3 regions of the Micromonospora lupini genome follow, and region 1 is predicted to be linked to each of the others. Evidence: riboswitches for the same ligand, from Rfam matches in the RefSeq annotation. Region 1 holds a riboswitch; each other region holds the start of a gene.
The links. A riboswitch is a leader RNA that binds a small molecule or an ion and turns the genes downstream of it on or off. The one in region 1 is predicted to bind cyclic di-AMP.
Positions count from the first base shown of each region.

Region 2: another riboswitch for cyclic di-AMP. It lies ahead of OOJ91_RS01575 (transglycosylase family protein); the one in region 1 lies ahead of OOJ91_RS13075 (coiled-coil domain-containing protein).
Region 3: another riboswitch for cyclic di-AMP. It lies ahead of OOJ91_RS29920 (C39 family peptidase); the one in region 1 lies ahead of OOJ91_RS13075 (coiled-coil domain-containing protein).

Region 1 is NZ_JAPENL010000001.1:2,860,153-2,867,106, forward strand. Features, by position in the region: gene OOJ91_RS13050 (hypothetical protein) at 1-91, shown strand, start outside; gene OOJ91_RS13055 (carbonic anhydrase) at 502-1,125, opposite strand; gene OOJ91_RS13060 (alpha/beta fold hydrolase) at 1,274-2,218, shown strand; gene OOJ91_RS13065 (HelD family protein) at 2,326-4,443, shown strand; gene OOJ91_RS13070 (cation diffusion facilitator family transporter) at 4,551-5,468, shown strand; cyclic di-AMP (ydaO/yuaA leader) riboswitch at 5,611-5,742, shown strand; gene OOJ91_RS13075 (coiled-coil domain-containing protein) at 5,748-6,815, shown strand; gene OOJ91_RS13080 (hypothetical protein) at 6,938-6,954, shown strand, end outside.
Region 2 is NZ_JAPENL010000001.1:355,444-362,397, forward strand. Features, by position in the region: gene htpG (molecular chaperone HtpG) at 1-1,261, shown strand, start outside; gene OOJ91_RS01560 (response regulator) at 1,319-1,972, opposite strand; gene OOJ91_RS01565 (sensor histidine kinase) at 2,028-3,176, opposite strand; gene OOJ91_RS01570 (nitrilase-related carbon-nitrogen hydrolase) at 3,286-4,752, shown strand; cyclic di-AMP (ydaO/yuaA leader) riboswitch at 4,846-5,016, shown strand; gene OOJ91_RS01575 (transglycosylase family protein) at 5,016-5,693, shown strand; gene OOJ91_RS01580 (hypothetical protein) at 5,780-6,136, opposite strand; gene dinB (DNA polymerase IV) at 6,253-6,954, opposite strand, start outside.
Region 3 is NZ_JAPENL010000003.1:401,521-408,474, forward strand. Features, by position in the region: gene OOJ91_RS29920 (C39 family peptidase) at 78-920, opposite strand; cyclic di-AMP (ydaO/yuaA leader) riboswitch at 1,153-1,293, opposite strand; gene OOJ91_RS29925 (hypothetical protein) at 1,579-2,349, opposite strand; gene OOJ91_RS29930 (hypothetical protein) at 2,578-3,078, opposite strand; gene OOJ91_RS29935 (acyltransferase family protein) at 3,171-4,469, opposite strand; gene OOJ91_RS29940 (glycosyltransferase family 2 protein) at 4,717-5,904, shown strand; gene pseI (pseudaminic acid synthase) at 6,038-6,954, shown strand, end outside.

The DNA of each region.
Region 1 (6,954 bases):
GGAGATCAACAACCTGGCCACCGTTCACCCGAACGACGGCTGGGAGGCCACCGAGAAGCGTCTGGTCGCGGCCGGCGTCTTCGAGGGCTGAGCCCCTCCCCCACCACAGCACCAGCAAACCGCCCGCCGGGGACTCCCGGCGGGCGGTTTCGCGTCCGCTACCCGTAACCCGCGACAACGGGGTCGGCGCGCGCCCTGATCAACCTGCTGCACGTCGTCTCGGTACCCCGGCGCCTGTCCAGGCTGTGCCGCCGAGACGCTTTGGAGCTGATGTCGTAGACGAATCAGGCGCGACTCAGGGCGGCGCAGAGGTGATGTGATTCGTTTGCGACATCAGCTCCAAAGGGGCCGTGCGGCAGTCCGACCCCCGGCCTGGGAGCGGACCGCGCCGGACCAGACCGAGCCGAGCCGAGCCGGACAGAGCCGAGCCGAGCCGAGCCGAGGCCGAGCCGAGGCCGAGCCGAGGCCGAGCCGAGGCCGTGCCGAGGCCGAGGCCGGGGTTCAGCTCGGGTCGAGCAGGGCGACCTCGCCGGTGGCCAGGTCGTAGAGGCCGCCCACCACGGCCACCCGCTCCTCGGCGACCGGCCCGGCGAGGAGGTCGTCGACCCGCAGCGCGTCGACGGTGCGCCGGACGTGCCGGCGGATCGCCAGCGGGAGCACCGCCGGATCGTCCAGCCCGGCCTCGATGACCGCCGGGGCGATCTCGTCGACCAGGTGGGCGAGCGAGCCGCCGGGCCGCTCCCCCGCCCGCAGCGCGTCCACAGTTGCGCCCACCGCCCCGCACCGCTCGTGTCCGAGCACCAGCACCAGCGGCACGCCGAGCTGACCCACCACGTACTCGATGGAGCCGCACACCGCGCGGTCGAGCACGTGCCCACCGGTGCGGATCACGCAGATCGCGCCGAAGGTCTGGTCGAAGATCGCCTCCAGCGGCACGCGCGAGTCGATGCACCCGAGCACCACCGCGTACGGCTGCTGGTCGCCGGAGGCGGCCGCCGCCGCGGCGGTGACGTCGTGGCCGTGCACGGGTTGGCCACTGACGAAGCGCCGGTTGCCGGCGAGCAGCTCGGCGAGCGCGGCGCGGGGCGTGCCGCCGGCCTGCCGCCCCTGCCCCGCCGCTTCCATGCCGTTCAGCTTGGCTCGCCGCCCACGGGTCGCGGGCGGGGTCGGGAATGTTCGCCCCTGCGCGATTGGCGTGGCGTCCTGGCGGGTAGCCGGTGTTACCGCCGGGTATCCCGGTGCTGGTGGTGCCGGGGCGGCCGGGAAGGTGGCGATGCCGGAGCGGTGCGAGGTCAGTACGCCCGACGGCGTACGGCTGCACGTGGAGACCACGGGGCCGACGGACGCCCCGGTCACGGCCGTCCTACTGCACGGCTGGACGCTTGACGGGCGCAGCTGGCATCGGCAGCTCGACGGGCTCACCGCCTCGTTCGGCGACGCGGTGCGGGTGGTCACCTACGACGCGCGGGGCCACGGCCGGTCGAGCTGCATGGCGCTGCCCACTGCCACCCTGGCCCAGCTCGGCGACGACCTGGCCGCCGTCCTCGACGCGGTCGCGCCGACCGGTCGGGTGACCCTGGTGGGGCACTCGATGGGCGGAATGACGATCATGGAGTACGCGCACCGCCACCCCTGCCACTTCGCGGCCCGTACGGCAGGTCTGGTCTTCGTCTCGACCACCGCCGAGGGGCACACGCACACGGTCTACGGGCTCTCGCCGCGCATCGCCCGGCTGATCCGGCTCGCCGAGACGACGGGCGCCGGCGTCCTGGCCCGGTGTGGCTCGTGGCGCGCGCCCCGCGCGCTGCTGAACGCGTTGCAACCGAGCATCAGGTGGATGCTCTTCGGCGACCGCTGCGAGCCCTCCGACATCCGGCTGGTGACCTCCGCGGTGGCCCGCGCCTCGCTGCGCTCGATCGGCGGCTTCCGCGCCTCGATCGGCGCCCAGCACCGGCTGGACACCCTCACCGCGCTGGCTCACCTGCCGGCCGCCGCCCTGGTCGGTGACCGGGACCGGCTGACCCCACCGCCGTGCGCCGAGTCGATCGCCGCTGCCCTGCCGGCCACCGAGCTGACCGTCTGTCCGGGCGCCGGGCACATGCTGATGATGGAGCGCCCGGACGAGGTGAACGCCGCGCTGACCGGCGTACTCCGTCGGGTGCTCGCGGCGACGGCGCCGGACGGGCACGACGCGAGCGCCGCAGGGACCTGTCGCTGACCACGTTCCCGCACCTCGGGCGCAAGGCGCCGGGCCGGGGGCCGTACCCTTCTGCGGTTGGCCCGCGCGGTTCGCGCCGCTTGCCGGCGACATCGAAGGAGCGTGCGTTGACCGACCAGACCACCCTGGAGCAGGAGATCGCCGTCGAGCAACGGCACCTCGACCGGGTGTACGCCCGACTGGCCGAACTGCGCCAGTCCGCGGTTCGGGCCGAGCGGGACGGCTACCGGATGGCGCGGGTGGGCACGTTCGGGGCGCTTGTCGAGCGCGACGCGATGGTCTTCCACGCCGCGCAGCGGCGGCACACCCTCGACGCCGAGCACGAGGGGCTTGTCTTCGGCCGTCTGGACCTGCGCGACAGGCAGGTGCTGCACGTGGGGCGGCTCGGCATCCGCGACGAGGACGCCACCACGCTTGTCGTCGACTGGCGCGCGCCGGCCGCCTCCGCGTTCTACCAGGCCACCCCGGCGCAGCCGCTCGGCGTGGTGCGTCGCCGCACCATCCAGTCCCGCTCCGAGCGGGTCACCCGGATCGAGGACGACCTGCTGGACCCGGACGCCGCCCCGGAGGGGATGACTGTGGTCGGGGACGGCGCGTTGCTGGCCACCCTGTCGCGGGCCACCGGTCGGGGCATGCGCGACATCGTGGCGACGATCCAGCGGGAGCAGGACGACGCGATCCGGTCGCCCGGCTCCGGGGTGACGATCGTCGCGGGCGGCCCGGGCACCGGCAAGACTGCTGTCGCCCTGCACCGGGCTGCCTTCCTGCTCTACTCCGACCGCAGCCGGTACGCGGGCGGCGGCATCCTTGTGGTCGGGCCTTCCACAGTCTTCGTCGAGTACATCGCCTCGGTGCTGCCCTCGCTCGGTGAGGACACGGCGACCCTGCACTCGCTGGGCACTCTCTTTCCGGGAATGACAGCCACCCGCACCGACCCGCCCGAGGTGGCGGCGGTGAAGGGCTCGCTGCGGATGCGTCGGGTGTTGGAGCGCGCGGCCCGCGACGCGGTGCCCGGCGGCCCGGGTGAGCTGCGGCTGCTCTACCGGGGCACGCTGCTACGGCTGGACCGGGCCGAGCTGGACCGGATCCGGGACCGCGCGCTGCACCGCGGCGCCCGGCGCAACGAGGCACGCCGGGCCGGCTTCGACGGGGTGTTCGCCGCGCTGTGGGCGCAGGCCCGCGCGGTGGGCATCACCCGGCTGCCGGAGCAGCGGGCCTTCGAGGGTGAGATCGCCGAGCGGCAGGAGTTCCGGGAGTTCCTCAAGGCGTGGTGGCCGCGCCTGCACCCCCGACACGTGCTCGGCTGGCTGGCTCGGCCGGATCGGCTGCGCCGCTACGCCGGCGGGATCCTGTCCGGCGCGGAGATCCGGCTGCTCACCGCCGCGTACCAGAGCCTGGACAGCGCGGGTCTGACCATCGCGGACGTGGCGCTGTTGGACGAGTTGGACGCGCTGCTCGGCAGGCCGTTGCAGCCGGCGCGCGCCCGCCGCGACCCGTTCCAGCTCGCCGGCGGCGTGCGCGAGCTGAGCACCGCGAGCGACAGGCAGCGGGCCGCCCGCGCGGCGGCCCGCGAGCGTCCGGAGGACTACCGGGAGTACGCGCACGTGGTGGTGGACGAGGCGCAGGACGTCTCGCCGATGCAGTGGCGGATGGTGGGACGGCGTGGCCGCCTGGCCTCGTGGACCGTTGTGGGTGACCCGGCGCAGACCGCGTGGACCGGTGATCCGGAGGAGCTGGCCCGCGCCCGGGACCAGGCGCTGGGCCGGCGCAAGCGGCACGATTTCACGCTCACCACCAACTACCGCAACTCGGCGGAGATCTTCGCGGTGGCGGCGGCGGAGATTCGCCGGCTCTACCCGGACCTGTCGCTGCCGACCGCCGTCCGCTCCACCGGGATCGATCCGGTCGAGCTGGTGGTGCCGCCCATCGGGCTGGAGACCGCGGTCGTGGAGGCGGCGACCGGCCTGCTGGCAGAGGTGGACGGCACAGTCGGGGTGATCACGCCGGTCACCCGCCGCGACGAGGTCGCCGGCTGGCTCGGCGCGCTCGGCGCGGCGCGCTTGCAGGTGGTGACCAGCCTGGAGGCCAAGGGCATGGAGTACGACGGGGTGGTGCTTGTCGCGCCGAGCGAGATCCGGGCCGATCCGGGCTCCGGTGTACGCACGCTCTACGTGGCGCTCTCCCGGGCCACGCAGCGGCTCACCACCATCGACCCGACCGGCTGACCTGCCCGTTGGCGGTGTCGGCGGTCGGGCCCGCCCGTACAGTTGCATACATAGCGATGTGAGCATACATTTGACCGGGTCCCGGGCGGCGACGGAGGGTGGATCTCGTGGGAGCAGGTCATGACCACCACCACGGGTCGGTCGCCAACGCCGCCCACCAGCACCGGGGCCGACTCTGGGCCGCGTTCGGGCTGCTCGCCACCCTGATGGTGGTCGAGGGTGTGGCCGCCTTCCACACCGGCTCACTGGCGCTGCTCTCCGACGCCGGGCACATGTTCACCGACGTGCTCGGCATCGGGATGGCGCTCGCCGCGATCACCGCCACCCGGCGGGCCACCGGCGACCCGCAGCGCACCTTCGGGCTCTACCGCCTCGAGGTGCTGGCCGCCCTGGCCAATGCCGTCCTGCTCTCCGGCGTGGCGGTCTACGTGGTGATCGAGGCGATCGGCCGGTTCGGCGACCCCCACGAGGTGCTGACCGGACCGATGCTCGTGGTGGCCGTCCTCGGCCTGCTCGCCAACCTGATCGCGTTCGCGCTGCTGCGCGCCGGCGCCCGGGAGAGCATCAACCTCCAGGGCGCCTACCTGGAGGTGCTCGGCGACCTGCTCGGCTCGCTCGGCGTGATCGGAGCGGCGCTGCTCATCACGGTCACCGACTGGTGGTGGGCCGACCCGCTGGTCGCGGTCGCCATCGGCGTGTTCATCCTGCCGCGCACCTGGCGGCTGGGACGCGCCGCCGTCCGCATCCTGGTGCAGGCCGCCCCGGAACACCTCCAGGTCACCGCCGTGCATGACCGGCTGGCCGCGGTGCCCGGCGTGGTCGAGGTGCACGACCTGCACGTCTGGACACTCACCTCGGGCATGGACGTGGCCTCCGCACACCTGATCATGGCGCCCGGCGCGGAGGTCGGCGCGGTGCTGGACGCGGCGCGCGCCGCCCTGCGGGAGGACTTCCGCATCGAGCACGCCACGCTGCAGATCGAGCCCGGCACCGCCCCCGGAGCCTGCGGCTCGATCGAGTGGTAGCGGTATTTGCAGAGCTTCCCTCGCATTCGCCGCAATTTGCCGTGGCGGGGCAGGCACCGTCTGTCACAACTGCTGCATCCGCCCCACCTGCCCCGGTAGGCTCGGTCCCGGCCACCACCCGGTGGCGCCCTCCCGGCGCCGGTGGCGGCCGCCGCCTAATCACTCGAGAGGGCGAACCGGGGAACCACGTTCCTGGGGTGCATCCGCGTCAGCGGTAGGGATCTTCCGTCCCGAACCCGTCAGCTAACCCGGTCGGCGGCTAACGGAAGGACATGCTCAGTGGCACCAGCACGACCACCCGCCGCCCGACTCGCGGCACTCATCGTCATGATGGTCACCCTCGGCGTCGCGGTACCGGTCGGCGCCGCCACCGCCGCTCCCCCCGGCGGTCTGCGGGCCGCCGCGGCGCCCGACGGCGACGAGGAGGGCGGCACCCCCGCGCTGCGGGCCCAGCTCGAAGCGGCAAGCAAGGGCTACCTGGACGCGAAGCGCGCCCTGGACACCTCCGTCCAGCGACAGCAGCAACTCGCGACAAAGCTCAAGGCCACCGAGGCTGAGATGACCGTGCGCAACGGCAAGGTCGGCGAGATCGCCGGCGTCGCGTACCGCACCGGCCGGCTCAGCACCGTCTCGGCATTGCTCAACACCAACACGCCCGAGGGCTTCATGGACCGGGCGGCAGCGCTGGACGTGGTGGCCGCCAACGAGGACCGGGTGCTGCGCGACCTGCACGCCACCCGGGACGAGGCCAACCGCACCCGCACCGCCCTGGACGGCGAGATCCGCGAGCAGCGCAAGCAGGTCGAGGTGATGGCCAAGCGCAAGGAGCAGGCCGAGCGGGCCCTCACGGTCGCCACCAGCAAGCCGCGCACCACCGCCGCCGACACCAGCTCCAACCGGGGCACCTCCACCGCCAACGCCCAGCCCGCGCCACGCAACTCCGACGGCTCCTGGCCGTCCGAGTCGTGCAGCATCAACGACCCCACCCCGGCCAGCGGCTGCATCACCCCACGCACCCTGCACGCCCTCAACCAGGCCAAGGCCGCAGGCTTCACCCACTACGTCTCCTGTCACCGCTCCGGCGGCTCCGGCGAACACCCCAAGGGCCGGGCCTGCGACTTCGCCGCGGCGAAGGGCGGCTTCGGCGGCGACGCCACAGGCGCCGACAAGACGTACGGCAACAACCTGGCCGCGTACTTCATCCGCAACTCCGACCGGCTCGCCGTGCTCTACGTGATCTGGTACAGGCAGATCTGGCTGCCCAGCAGCGGTTGGAAGTCGTACAGCGGAGGCAACGGCGACCCCTCCAGCGACCACACCAACCACGTACACCTGTCGGTGTACTGACCCCACCGGTGGCCGGCGCACCGTCGACACGGGGCGCCGGTGCCGGGTACGTCAGCGGACGTAGCCTGGACGTCGCCGACGGTCAGACGACCCGGGCCGATCGAGCCGGCAGCATTTCCGGTATGCCGCGAATCCGGCC
Region 2 (6,954 bases), 2.5 Mb from region 1:
GCGTCCGGGCACCGACGGCGAGGCCGCCACAAGCGAGGTGCAGACCCTCAACTCGATGAAGGCGCTCTGGGCCCGGCCCCGCGACGAGGTCGACGCCGCCGAGTACAACGAGTTCTACAAGCACGTCAGCCACGACTGGGCCGACCCGCTCGAGGTCGTGCACATGAAGGGCGAGGGCACCTTCGAGTACGAGGCGCTGCTGTTCCTGCCCAGCCACGCCCCGCTGGACCTGTTCTCCCCGCAGGGCCGCCGCGGCGTCCAGCTCTACGTCAAGCGCGTGTTCATCATGGACGACTGCGAGGCGCTGGTCCCCACCTACCTGCGCTTCGTCAAGGGCGTCGTCGACGCGCACGACCTGTCGCTGAACATCTCCCGCGAGATCCTCCAGCAGGACCGGCAGATCCAGATCGTCCGTCGCCGCCTGGTCAGGAAGGTCCTCACCACGGTCAAGGACCTCAAGGCCAACCACCCCGAGCGCTACCGCACCTTCTGGACCGAGTTCGGCGCGGTGGTCAAGGAAGGGCTGATCGACGACGCCGACAACCGGGACTCCCTGCTGGAGATCCTGTCGGTGGCGTCCACCCACGACCAGGCGGAGCCCACCGACCTGGCCGGCTACGTCTCACGGATGAAGGACGGCCAGAGCGACATCTGGTACGCCACAGGCGACTCTCGCGCCACCATCGAGAACTCCCCGCACCTGGAGGCGTTCCGGGCCAAGGGCCACGAGGTGCTGTTGCTCACCGACCCGGTCGACGAGGTGTGGGTCGAGCGGGTCGGCGAGTACGACGGCCGGCCGCTGCGCTCGATCGCCAAGGGCCAGGTCGACCTGGACACCGACGAGGAGAAGCAACAGGCCGAGGCCGAGCGCGAGCAGCAGCGGCAGGATTTCGCCGCGCTTGTGGAGTGGCTGGGCACGACCCTCGCCGACAGTGTTCGGGAGGTCCGCCTGTCGTCGCGGTTGACCACCTCACCGGCCTGCGTCGTGGGCGACGCGCACGACCTCACGCCGACGTTGGAGAAGATGTACCGGGCGATGGGGCACGACGTACCCACGGCCAAGCGCATCCTGGAGATCAACCCCGGTCACCCGCTCGTCACCGGGCTGCGCAAGGCACACGAGCAGGGCGACTCCTCCGAAACCCTGACCGAGACCGCCGAGCTGCTGTACGGCCTGGCGGTTCTCGCCGAGGGCGGCGAGTTGGCCGATCCGGCCCGGTTCACCCGTACGCTCGCCGACCGGCTGGCGCGCACCCTGTAACCGGCGCCACCCCTGCGGCCGGCGGGTTCCGCACAGCGGACCCGCCGGCCGGTCACGTCACTGGCCCGGAATCACCAGACCGGACTCGTAGGCGACCATCACCGCCTGGGCGCGGTCGCGCAGGTTCAGTTTGGCGAGCAGGTTGCCGACGTGCGTCTTCACCGTGTGCTCGCTCAGGTGGTGGTGGGCGGCGATCTCGGCGTTCGACAGACCGGCCGCGATCAGGCGCAGCACGTCCGTCTCGCGAGCGGTCAGCGCGGTCACCGCGGCGGCCCGGCCCGGATCCGGGTGACCGCGCCTGTGCAGTTCGCCGATCACGCGTGCGGTGACGCCGGGGGCGAGCAACGCGTCGCCGGCGGCGACCACGCGGACGGCGTTCACCAGGTCGGCTCGGGGGGCGTCCTTGAGCAGGAAGCCGCTGGCCCCGGCGCGCAACGCCGCGTACAGGTAGTCGTCGGTGTCGAACATGGTCAGGGCGAGGACCCGGCTCGACGTACGGACGCAGACCTGCCGGGTGGCGGCGACGCCGTCGAGGACGGGCATCCGCATGTCCATCAGCACGACGTCGGGTCGGTGTTCGAGGGCGGCACGCACGGCGTTCGCGCCGTCGGCGGCCTCGGCGACCACCTCGATGTCCGGCTCGGCACCGAGGATCGTCGCGAATCCGGCCCGGAACAGGTCCTGATCATCGGCGAGCACGACGCGCAGCATCAGCACGACACCCCAGGCGTCGAAGGCCGCAGGGCGACGACGGCGACTCCCACCATCAGGCCACCGCCGGTGCCCGCAGGGGGAGGGTGGCGGTGACGGTGAAGCCATGCCCGTCCTGGGCGGGACCGGTGCGCAGGGTTCCACCGCAGGCCTGGGCTCGCTCGCGCATGCCGATGATCCCGTATCCGGGCCGGCCCGCGCCGGAGGCCCGATCGCCGTGGCCGTCATCGGTGATCGACACGGTAAGCGCCTCCGCGGTGTGGGCCAGCAGGACGCGGACCGACCCTGCCCCGGCATGGCGGACCACATTGGTCAGGGACTCCTGCACGATCCGGTAGGCGGCGACCCCGACGTCCGCGGGTGGTTCGACAAGCGCCCCGGCCGGCGGCGCGGACCGGACTCCGCCGACGGTCCCTGCCGGTGCGGGCGTGACTGTGAGAACGGCGTCCAGCCCGGTGGCGCGGACGCGTTCGACGAGGGCGGTGAGGTGAGCCAGGCCCGGCTGGTCGAGGGGATGGTCGGCGGGCTCGTGCAGGCTGCCGACCGCGCGGCGGAGCTGGACGACCGCGTCGCGGCCGGTGGCGGCGATCGTGGCGAACGTCGCGTCGGCACGGTCCGGGTGGGGGCGGACCAGGAGCGGCCCCGCCTCCGCTTGAACGATCATGACACCGACCGCGTGGGTGAGGATGTCGTGCAGGTCGTGGGCGATGCGGGTGCGCTCGCGTAACACGGCCGCCGCCCGCTCACCGGCGACGCGGCGGTCGCGTTCGGCGAGGGCTGTGGCCTGGGTACGGCGGGCGCGGGCGCTGGTGCCCAGGGCGTACGAGAAGATGTAGGCGACCGACAGGTAACGCAGCACCTCCACGTCGGGGTGCGGATGGAGCAGCGACACCACCAGGCCGGCCGCGGTGAGCACGATGCCGAGCAGGCGGATGGGCATACAGGACCGCGCGGCGAACGTGTAGAGGCAGACGAGCGGGCCGACCGGCAGCAGCGGGGGTGCGCCGAGCGTCGCCGAGACGGTCGTGGCGACGCCCACGACGACGGCGACGGGAACCAGCGCCCGGTCCCGCCACAGCACCGGCACCGACGACAGGACCGCGAGCGGCAGCACCCACCAGGAGCGTGGTCCGCCGACAAGCGCGGGCACCACCGTCGCGGCGACGGCCGCCACGGTGACGGTGAGATTGACGTACCGCTTCACCTCGGCAGTATCGTCCGGCCCGCTGCTCCCGCGCCTCCCGCCACGGGACCAGATCGAACCCGGTTCGTAGGGCGATCCGCCCCCGCCGCTCCGGCCGCACGATCGACGCATGATGACGATCGTCGCCACGCTCCTCAGCGGCCTGCTCTGGCTCGGTGGTTCCGGGCTGCATCCCGTCGCCGCGCTGACCTGGCTCGCCCCGGTTCCGCTGATCCTCGCCTCGGTGCGGATACGCCCGCGCACCGCACTCGGCGCGACGGTCCTCGCCTGGTCGATCGGTCAGCTCGGCATGGCGGGGTACTACCTCGACACCCTGCGCCTACCGGTCCCCGCGGTGGCCGGTGTGCTCGGGCTCGGCCTCGGCCTGGCGGGCGGCACGGTTCTGCTCGCCCGAGAGCTGTTGCTGCGCGGGCGCACCGTGACCGCCGTGCTCGCCGTGCCGTCCCTGTGGGTACTTGGCGAATACGCCGCGTCCCGCCTGTTCCCGAACGGCGCGTGGTGGAGCCTCGCCTACTCGCAGGCCGACGTCCGGCCGGTCATCCAGGTGACCGCCCTGACCGGCGTCTGGGGCGTCACCTACCTGCTGCTCGCCGTCCCGATCGCCCTCGCCGCCCTGCTCGGCGGCGTGCGGCGAACCCCAGTCAGTCGGCTCGGCAGCCAGCGAGCCGCCGTCGCCTGCCTGCTCGCCCTCCTGGTCGGCGCCGGCGCGTGGTCGGCCTGGTCGCTGAACCGTTCCCCGGAGACGGCCGCGCCGCTGACCGTCGGCCTGGTCGCCCTGAGGCAGCCCGAGGACGGGCTCCCGATCGACGAACCGGCCGGCCGTGACCTGCTCACCCGCTATGCTCCGCGGGTCGCGAGCCTGGCTGACCGCGGGGCGCGCGTCGTCGTGCTGCCGGAGAAGGTGTTCGCCGTGACGGATTCGACGCTTCCGCTGCTCGTGGACGCGCTCCGGCAGACCGAGGCCCGGGTGGTAGTCGGCGCGGTGCTCCGACGGGCCGGCACGGCGTACAACGTAGCGCTGGTGCTGGACCCGTCCGGGACGGTCACGACGTACACCAAACAGCACCTGGTCCCCGGCCTTGAGGACTGGCTGACGCCTGGTGACGAGGCGCTCGTGGACGGGCGGTTCGGCGTCGCGATCTGCAAGGACCTTGACTTTCCGGGCCTGGTCCGACGGTATCGGGCGCAGGGTGCCACCGTGCTGCTCGTCCCCGCCCTGGACTTCAGCTCGGACGGCTGGCTGCACGCTCGGATGACCCTTGTCCGTGGCGTGGAGAACGGGCTCACCGTGGTCCGCGCCGCCGGGCTCGGCCGGCTGACGGTCACCGACCCCAACGGCAGAGTGGTGGGTGAGGCCACCGCCGGTGACGCGGAGTTGCTGGTCACCGTCGCTTCGACGACCGGGTGGGGCACGGTCTACTCGCGTACCGGGGATTGGTTTCCGTTGTTCTCTGTGGCCCTGTTGGTCATCGCTGTGGGTGGCGTGCGGCGGCGGTCCGCTACCGGTGGTTCCGGTGGGCAACGGTCCACGATGGTCACAGCACACCGAGTACGTGCCCGCAACCGGTGCGGGTGACGCCCCGCGTGGGCCGGTGAACAAGTTCACAAGGGTTGGGCGACCGTCACCGACCGTGCCTACGGTCGGTCGAGTCCGCCACCGTGGACACCGCGACCGGCAACGCCAAATCCTGCCCCCGGTCGTCGGATACCAGAACCGGGCAGGAGCGGGGGACCCAACGTTCCTCGGTGCATGTCACCTCGGGGTGAAGCCGCCACCGCGCGGCCGGGCTCCTCGGCCCGAACCCGACAGCTCACCTCGCCGGCGTGGAGGAACCACACATGACGTCTGTCCACACGCCCCGTCATCGACGGGTCACCACCCGCCGCGTCGCCGTCGGCACGCTTGCCGTCGGCGCGGTCACCGGCGCGGTCGCCCTCTTCGGCCCTGCGGCCCCGGCCCAGGCCGGTGTCAACTGGGACGCGGTCGCCAAGTGCGAGTCCGGCGGCAACTGGAAGATCAACACCGGTAACGGTTACTACGGCGGCCTGCAGTTCTCCCAGGGAACCTGGGCCGGCTACGGCGGCAAGAAGTACGCCGCCCGTGCCGACCTGGCCAGCCGCGGCGAGCAGATCGCCATCGCCGAGAAGGTGCTCGACCGGCAGGGCATCGGCGCGTGGCCGACCTGCGGCCGCAAGGGCGGCTCGTCGGGCGGCTCCGCCACGAAGTCCTCGACGAAGTCGACCCCGAAGTCGTCGACGTCCACAGCCCCGAAGGACCGGTCCACAGCCCCGAAGGAGCGGTCGTCGCGCGGCGACCAGCCGGCGACCCGCAACCACGAGCGCACCGCGCCCGCGGCCGGCGGCGACACGTACGTCGTCAAGCCGGGGGACACCCTGTCGGAGATCGCCGACAGCCACCGCCAGGCGGGCGGCTGGCAGGCGCTGTACGAGCGCAACCGGCAGGTGATCGGCGCCGACCCGGGCCTGATCCTCCCCGGTCAGCGGCTCGCCCTCTGACGTACGACACTCGAACGCTCGGCCGGGTCACCGGCCGAGCGTTCGGTCGTTCGAGGGCGCTGGTCGGGGCGCGGATGACGGCGCGGTCACGCCGCGGCGGACGCCCTCGACCCTCGGCGCGACATCACCGCGGTGGCGTCACGGTCCCAGCGGGGGGCCGGTGCCGCCGTCTCGCCGGGCCAGCCCGTGCCGGCACCGTCGCCGTCGATGGCCGTCTCGACCGAGGCCTGCGTCCTGCGGGCCAGCCGCAGCGACTGCTCGGCACCCGCCCGGGCCGAGCACGGCCAGGACTGGCCGGCGCACTGCAGGTTGCGGCAGTGACCCTCGTCGTCGGGCTCGTGGGCACTCAGCACGTCGACCGCCAGCTGCCAGAGCAGGGGGTCGGTCACGTCGTGCGGACGTTCGGCGTGCCGGCTCGGTCGGTTGCTGGTGTCGTCGGACATGGTGGGCCCCCCTCGTCAGGCTGTTCCCCTCAAGGGTCACCCGTCAGCCGCCGGCTAAACCGCCGACCTGCTGTGATGTGTCGCCGGTCGCAGCCGAAGCGGCCCCACAACCCCCCTCAGTCCGGCAATAGCGGCATCTCGACGCCCGGATCCCGGCCGAGGAGCACCGCCCGGGTGAGCGCCGCCGAGCCGAACCGGTCGCGCACCGCGTCGACCGCGGCGTCCAGGTCGGCCCCGGTGTCGGCGTCGAACGGCAGTTCCGGCTGCACCGGGTTGTCGTCGAGGTTGCCCACCGAGACGCCGATCAGGGTGACGCCCCGCCTGTCGATCTCCGGCAGCGCGGCCCGCAGCAGCGCCCGCGCGGCGGCCAGCAGCGGCGTGGTGTCCGCGGTCGCCTTGCGGACGGTGTGCGAGCGGGTGGCCCGGGTGTAGTCGCCGAATCGCAGCCGCAGCACCACCGTGCGCCCGGACCGTCCGGCCGAGCGCATCCGTCGGGTGACCCGGTCGACCAGGCCGGCCAGGATGGCGTCCAACTCCGCAGGCGCGTGCGGGGTACGACTCAACGCGTGCTGCGCGCCCATCGAGCCCCGGCGGCGGCCCACCTGCACCGACCGGGGGTCGCTGTTGTGGGCCAGGGCGTGCAGGTGCCGGCCGGCGCCCGCCCCGAGCAGGGACACCAGCGCGGCCTCGCCGAGCCGCGCCACCTCCCCGACCGTACGGATCCGGCGTTCCCGCAGCTTGGCGGCGTTGACCGGCCCGACGCCCCAGAGCCGTTCCACCGGCAGCGGGTGCAGGAACGCCACCTCGGCATCGGGGGC
Region 3 (6,954 bases), on a different contig from region 1:
GTGATCGGCAGCGACGCGACAACGCCGCGGGCGCCGGCCCCTCGTGGGGGACGGCGCCCGCGGCGTCAGCGCCTGGGTCAGGCGGAGTAGCCCCGGCTGGCGATCCAGTTGGCCAGGTCGATCGTGGTGATCCAGTAGGACGGGTCGGCCGGGTTCGCCGAGTCGGCGATCCGCACGGTGCGGCCGTTGTCCTTGTAGCCCACGACGGCGATGTAGTGCCCGCCGCCGTAGGAGTGCCAGCCGCCGTCGGTGTCGGTGGCGTCGCCGACGACGTTGGCGACCACGCCTCGGCCGTCGGTGATGGCCTTGACGACGTCGGCCTGGAGGCGGTCCATCTGCGCGCGGCTTGGCGCGCCCTCGAACATCCGGGTCCGGTACGGGGAGCCCTTCACCTCGGCGTTGAGCACCCGGGTGGTGTCCTCGGCCGAGTTGGTGCCCATCTCGGTGGTGCCCAGCTCGGCGCCGAGCTCCTCCTGCGTGCGGTCGATGCCGCTGGCGCTGAGGGCGTTGCGGGTCGCCGCCGGGCCGCAGTTGTAGTACGTGTTCTGCGCCTCGTAGTCGTAGTCGAGCACCTTGGTCGCGGGCGGCTTCGGCGGCGTCGGCTTACGGGTGAGGTCGGGGTTGCTCGTGGCCTTCGCAGCGGGAGAGGCGGCGCTCGTGGCCGGGGCGGCGGTGCTCGGCGCGGCCGAGGGGGGCGCGACGCGTGCCTGGCCGCGGGACGCGATGGTGTCGCTGCGCATCTCGGCGACTGTGGTCGAGGTGTGCCCGCTGGCCGGGGCCCCATCGGTGCCGGCGAGCAGGACGCCGGTGGTGGTGGCGATCGCGAGGGCCGCGGCGGAGGCGGCGACGATCTGGTACGGGCGCTCGGTCGCGAGGCGACGAAGCTGACGCTGCAGGGTGTGCTTCACGGGGTCCTCCACGGTTCGGGGGGAGAGCGGCACACCGGGCGCGGTCGGTGTCCGGGCAGGCGCCAGCGCGCGGACCGTGGTCCGCGGGTGGTGAACCGCTCAGGGGATCGCCCGGCGCGGCCGGGCGGGAGAGGCGGCGACCCGGGGGGTCAGCTCACCGTCACGAGGCGGATGAGCGGGGGTGCCGCGACGCCGTGGAGGCGTGGGACCAACCGAGGGGTGGAGAGGTGCTGCACGAGGATGGAACTCCTTCCGTCACCGCCTACCGGGTTAGCTGACGGATTCGGGCGGGAAGATCGCCCTACCGCGGGCCGTGGCTCGCGGATTCACCCCGGACTTACTGTGGGTCCCCGGTTCGTTGATCACGATTGAGCGGGTCGGCGCGGCGTCGCATCCTGCGATCGGTTACCGCACCGGACGGGACGACAGTACTGGCCGACGCTCACCCTGCCAAGCGGTGCCCACCTGCGTAAACATCGTCTGGTGCGACAATTTCTGCGCGTATTGCCGCTGACGTGACTCGATGGGACAACCGGTTACCGAGGCGTCCGTGGGTGACAACCGGACAGGTCGCCGGAAACGCCTCGACAATTGCGGGAACAATGGCCACCGATCGGGCCGGTCGCCCGATTTTCGCTGGCGGTGACCGGCCTCACATAACAGATCGGGCTCAACCCGCCCGGACGGGACGCCAGCGCGCCACAACGGCCGGACGCGACGCCCCGGTCGTCGCGCGACGGGACGGCACCGGGGTCGGCAACAGCCGGGCCGTCGCCGCGTACGCCTCCTCGGCGAGGGTGCGCGCCGACTCGGCGGCCAGCTCCGCGTCCCGCCAGGCGGACCGCTCCCGCTCGGCTGCTGCCCGGTGGTCGGCCAGCCGCGCGTCACGGATCACCCGGGTGAGAAGCACCTCCTGCTCGACCGGGTGCCGGCGGGGATCCCAGCCGCGCCGGTGCCCGAACACGTCCGCGAGCTGAGCCATGGTCAACTCTCCACGCCAGTGCGCGGCCATCGCGGCACGGTGCAGGTAGCGCTCCCGGGCGGCGTACTCGGCGGGGGTGTGCGGGGTACGCGGGGGCGGCAGCGCACCGGCGGTGGCGAGGCGGCGGGCGGTGGTGTCCGCGTCGTCGTACCGGGACCAGGCCCGCTGCGCCTCTTCCTGAGTGATCAGCCAGTCAGCGCGTCGTCGTCGGGCGGTCTGCGCGGCGCGGGACGCGGCCACGGCCACCTCCTCGGCGTACCGGCGCAGGTCGGCGACCTCGGCGGCGGCCACCTCGCGGGCGGTGGGCGCCGGCGGCGGCGGCTCGGCTGCCGGCGAGTCCCGCTCGGGACGGGCCACCAGCACGGCGAGGACGGTAAGCGCCAGCAGGAACAGGGCCGACCAGATGGCGGCAGCCTGGGGCACCTCGGTCAGGAACTGATAGAACACGACGGTTTTCATGGTCGGCACCTCGGAGGCACGTTGCGATGGGGAAGCCGAACGAGGGTCGTGGCCCACGGATCGGCTGGTGCGGAGTTGGTGTGTCGACAGGTGCGGTAGCGGGACGCTCAGCCCGGCGTCTCGGTGCCCCGGTCTGACAGCTCGGCGCTTCCGTGTCGAGCATTGACCCGGAGGCGTCAGTGGCCGGCGTGGGTCAGCGGCCCGGGTGGGGTCAGCGGCCCGGGTGGCTCAGCCGCCCGGTGTGCTGCGCTGCTCCGGTGGGGCCCGGGGCGCTCGGCTGGCCGAGGTGTCGACGCGGGGTGACCAGTCGGATGTGGCACGCACGGACGCCACGCCTGTTGGCGCGGAGGGCAGGTCGCCCGGACGTCCGTGCAGCGCAGGCGGCAGGTCGGCCGACCACGCCGAGCCTGCTTCGCGCACGGTGGCGCTGTCGCGGACGGCCAGGCTGTCGACCGTGGCGCTGTCGCAGGCGGCGCGGGTGGCGCTGTCACGGGTGGCCGTGCCGTCGATGGTGGGCCTCGCCGGCCGGGTGTCGGTCACGGCGGGCTGGTCGGACGCGACGGGCGGCTCGACTGTGAGCGTCGACGCCGCGGCGGCCGGCGCGGGCGACCCGGGAGGGGACGTGGCGGCGCCGATGGCCAGGGCGGCGATGACAGCGAAGCTGGTCAGCACCCGTGTCGCCCAGCGCGCCACCCACCACAGGGGACAGGTGAGCGCGACCGGAAGCACGTTCCCACGCTACCGCCGACCGCGACCCCGCGCATCGACGCCGGGCGTGTCGGCCCGCGCCGCGCCGACCGCTTCTGACCAGGGTGGACCTGTCAGCGCAGGTCGACGTACGACGATCGCTCGTCGGTCTGGCCGGTGCCGCCGCCTGCGGTGTCGGCCGGGGCCCTGCCAGCTTCGGCGCCGTGGGCAGCGGCGCCCTGGGCAGCGGCGCCGGGGGCAGCGGCGCCGGGGGCAGCAGCGCCGCCGGCCACGGCGTCGGTGGTGTCGGTGTCGCCGGCTCGCTGCTGGGGGACGACAGGTGGTCGCCTCGGGCGGCGCGGCGCGAGCCGGCGCATCATCGGGGTCTCGACGAAGCGGTGCAGCAACCCGGCGAGGACCAGGTTCACCAGCAGGAACCCGAGCACCACCGCCGGGCCGCGCCAGCCCCGGAAGCCGGTCCCCCAGTCACCGGTGAGTCGCAGCACGCTCGTCATGACCAGCACGTGCACCAGGTAGAAGGCGAAGGAGACCTCGCCGAGCCAGACCAGCGGGCGGGAGCGCCACGGCGAGCGCCGGCCGCGCACGTCCGCGTCGGCGGCAGCGGTGATCACCAGCAGGTACGCGGCGGCGAGCAGTGTGGTCCACCACTGGGCGGGGACCCACTGCGCGGCGACCACCCAGGTGACCACGAAGATCGCGGTGGCCGCCGTGAGCCGTGGCCCGCGCCAGAGGCCGCGCAGCATCAGTTCCGCAGCCACCGCGCCCAGCCAGAACTCCAGCGACCGCACCGGCGGGAAGATCTGGGTGAACCACCAGCGGCTGACCTCGGGCACCAGGTGCTGCGCCGGCCAGAGCGCGAGGATCAGCAGCGGCAGCGCGATGATCAGCGTCCAGAGCACCGACGGCCGGGCACGGCGCAGCAGGGGAAGCGCCAGCGGCAGGCACAGGTAGAAGAAGAACTCGCAGGACAGCGACCAGCTCACCGTGTTGACGCTGTAGAACCAGCCCAGCCGAGGGTCCCAGGCCTGCAGCAGCAGCAGGTTCTCCACGGCGACGGCCGGCAGGACGGGGTCGGCGAACCACCAGGCGGCCAGCAGCGCGGCGGCCCACAGCACCAGATGGTTCGGGTAGATCTTCGCGACCCGCCGCCGCCAGAAGGTCAGCCGCGAGTCGCCCGGGCGGGCCGACCAGACAAGCACGAAGCCGCTGAGGATGAAGAAGAACTGCACCCCGGACAGGCCGAGGGTGAACAGCGCGTCGATCACCGCCTTGTAGTCCGGTTCGGCGATGATCCGCATCGTCCCGGCGTGGAATCCGAAGACCAGCAGCGCGGCGATCCACCGCAGCCCGGTCAGTGAGGGCAGCCGGGCGGGGGCGGGCGGCGCGGCCGGCGCGTCGGCGGTGCTCGTCATGCCGGGGTCCCGACGCTTCGCAGGGTCACCAGCACGTACGTCTCCTCCTCGGCGCGCGGCGTCGGACGGCGCGACGACGACGCCCGCGACGGCCCGGCAGGACCGCACCGAGGCACCCTACCGGGTCACTCCCGGGTGAACCGGGCGGCCGTTGTTAACCTTCCGCTTCGCGGGAGTTCAGTGATTTCACAGTCCTCGGCCACGTGTGGTTCCGGGGCTGGCCATTCGCGTCGTCGAAGGTGGCGACGTGGTCAATGAGCCGACGAACGCGCCGCTGCTGAGCATCGTCGTGCCCGTCTACGGCGTCGAGGCGTACCTGTACCAGTGCCTCGAGTCGATCCGGGCGGACATCCCAGCGGGCGAGTCGGACGCGGTCGAGCTGATCGCCGTCGACGACGCCTCGCCCGACGGCTGCGCAACGATGCTGCGCTCGTACGCCGCCGGCCGCGACGGCGTCCGCGTCGTACACCTGAGCAGCAACGTGGGTCTGGGCCTGGCCCGCAACGCGGGCCTCGACGTGGCCACCGGCCGGTACGTCTGGTTCGTCGACAGCGACGACTGGTTGCCGCCGGGCACCATCGCGGCGGTGCTGGACCGGCTGCGCGAGCACCAACCCGACGTGCTGATGCTGGACCACCTGCGGGTGCACGAGGACGGGCGGCGCGAGGTCGACGCGAGCAGCCACCTGCTGCGTGGGGTGCCGGGCGTGGTCCGGATGGCCGACCAGCCGCAGTTGCTGCGGGTGCAGCACACCGCGTGGAACAAGGTCGTCCGCCGGGCCTTCCTCGACGAGTTGGAGCTGCGCTTCCACCCCGGCTGGTACGAGGACATCCCGTTCAGCCATCCCCTGCTGATCGGCGCGGAGAAGATCTCCGTGCTGGACCGGGTCTGCTACCTCTACCGGCAGGGCCGCCAGGGCGCGATCACCTCCACCCGCAGCGGCCGGCACTTCGACGCGTTCAGCCAGTACGAACGGTTGATGGACTGGGTCCGCCGCCGGCACCCGGACGACGGGGGCCTGCACGCCGAGCTGTTCCAGTTGATGATCAGCCACTACCTGGTGGTGGTCGGCAACGACGACCGGCTGCACCCGCACCTGCGGCGGGCCTTCTTCCACCGGGTCGCCGAGCACTACCGCCGTTACCTGCCCGCCGACGGCTATCCGATGCCCGCGGGCGTGACCGGGCTCAAGCACCGCCTGGTGGGGCGCGGTGACTGGCTGGCGTACTCGGCGTTGCGGCAGGCCCACCGGGTCGCGGGGCGGTTCCGCCGACCCGACCCGGCCGGCGGCGCCGACCGGAGCGCGGGGTCGCCGTCGGCCGACGACGATCCTTCCCGACCGGCGACGCCCACCAGCGGGTCGGACGCCGGGCACGCCGACGGAGCGGTCACGACGGAGCGGTCGGGCGCGCTGGCCGGCGGTCGCGTGCCGTGACCCGTCGCACCGCACAGCACGCCGGGAGCCGCCGTGGCTCCCGGCGTCGGAGTTTTCCAGGTCGTCCGCCCGTCGGGTGGACGACGACAGCACCACCGCACCCCGGTGCGGGCGTACCTGAGCAGAGGTCGGAATGACGGCGACAATCAAGATCGGACCGCACGCGGTCGGTGCCGGGGAGCGACCCTTCGTGGTCGCCGAGATGTCCGGTAACCACAACGGCGACCTGGACCGGGCGCTTGCCATCGTCGACGCGGTGGCCGAGAGCGGGGCGCACGCGCTCAAACTCCAGACGTACCGGCCGGACACGATCACGATCGACGTCGACACCCCGGCCTTCCGCATCTCCAGCGGTCACGAGCTGTGGGGCGGGGAGAACCTGTACCGCCTCTACGAGCGGGCGCACACCCCGTACGAGTGGCACGCACCGATCTTCGCGCGGGCCCGTGAGCGCGGACTGACTGTCTTCTCGTCACCGTTCGACGCGACAGCTGTGGAGCTGCTGGAGTCGCTGGACGCGCCGGCGTACAAGATCGCTTCGTCGGAGCTGGTGGACCTTCCGTTGATCCGGTTGGTGGCCAGCACCGGCAAGCCGATGGTGATCTCGACCGGGATGGCGACGGTGGCCGAGATCGACGCCGCCGTGCGGACCGCCCGCGACGGTGGCGCGGCGGGCATCGTGTTGCTGGCCTGCACCGCGTCCTACCCGGCGCCGCCCGCCGACAGCAACCTGCGCCGCCTGCCCGTGCTTGCCGGCGCGTTCGACGTCGCGGTCGGGCTCTCCGACCACACGCCCGGCATCGGCGTGGCGGTGGCCTCGGTGGCGCTGGGCGCGTGCTTCATCGAGAAGCACGTGACCCTGGACCGGGCCGACGGCGGCGTGGACTCGGACTTCTCGCTGAACCCGGCGGAGCTGACGGCGCTTGTCGCCGAGTCGGGTCGGGCGTACGCGGCGCTGGGCGGCACCGCGATCGGCCCGACACCTGCCGAGCGCGAGGGGCTGCGGTTCCGCCGTTCGCTGTTCGTGGTCGAGGACGTGCGGGCCGGCGA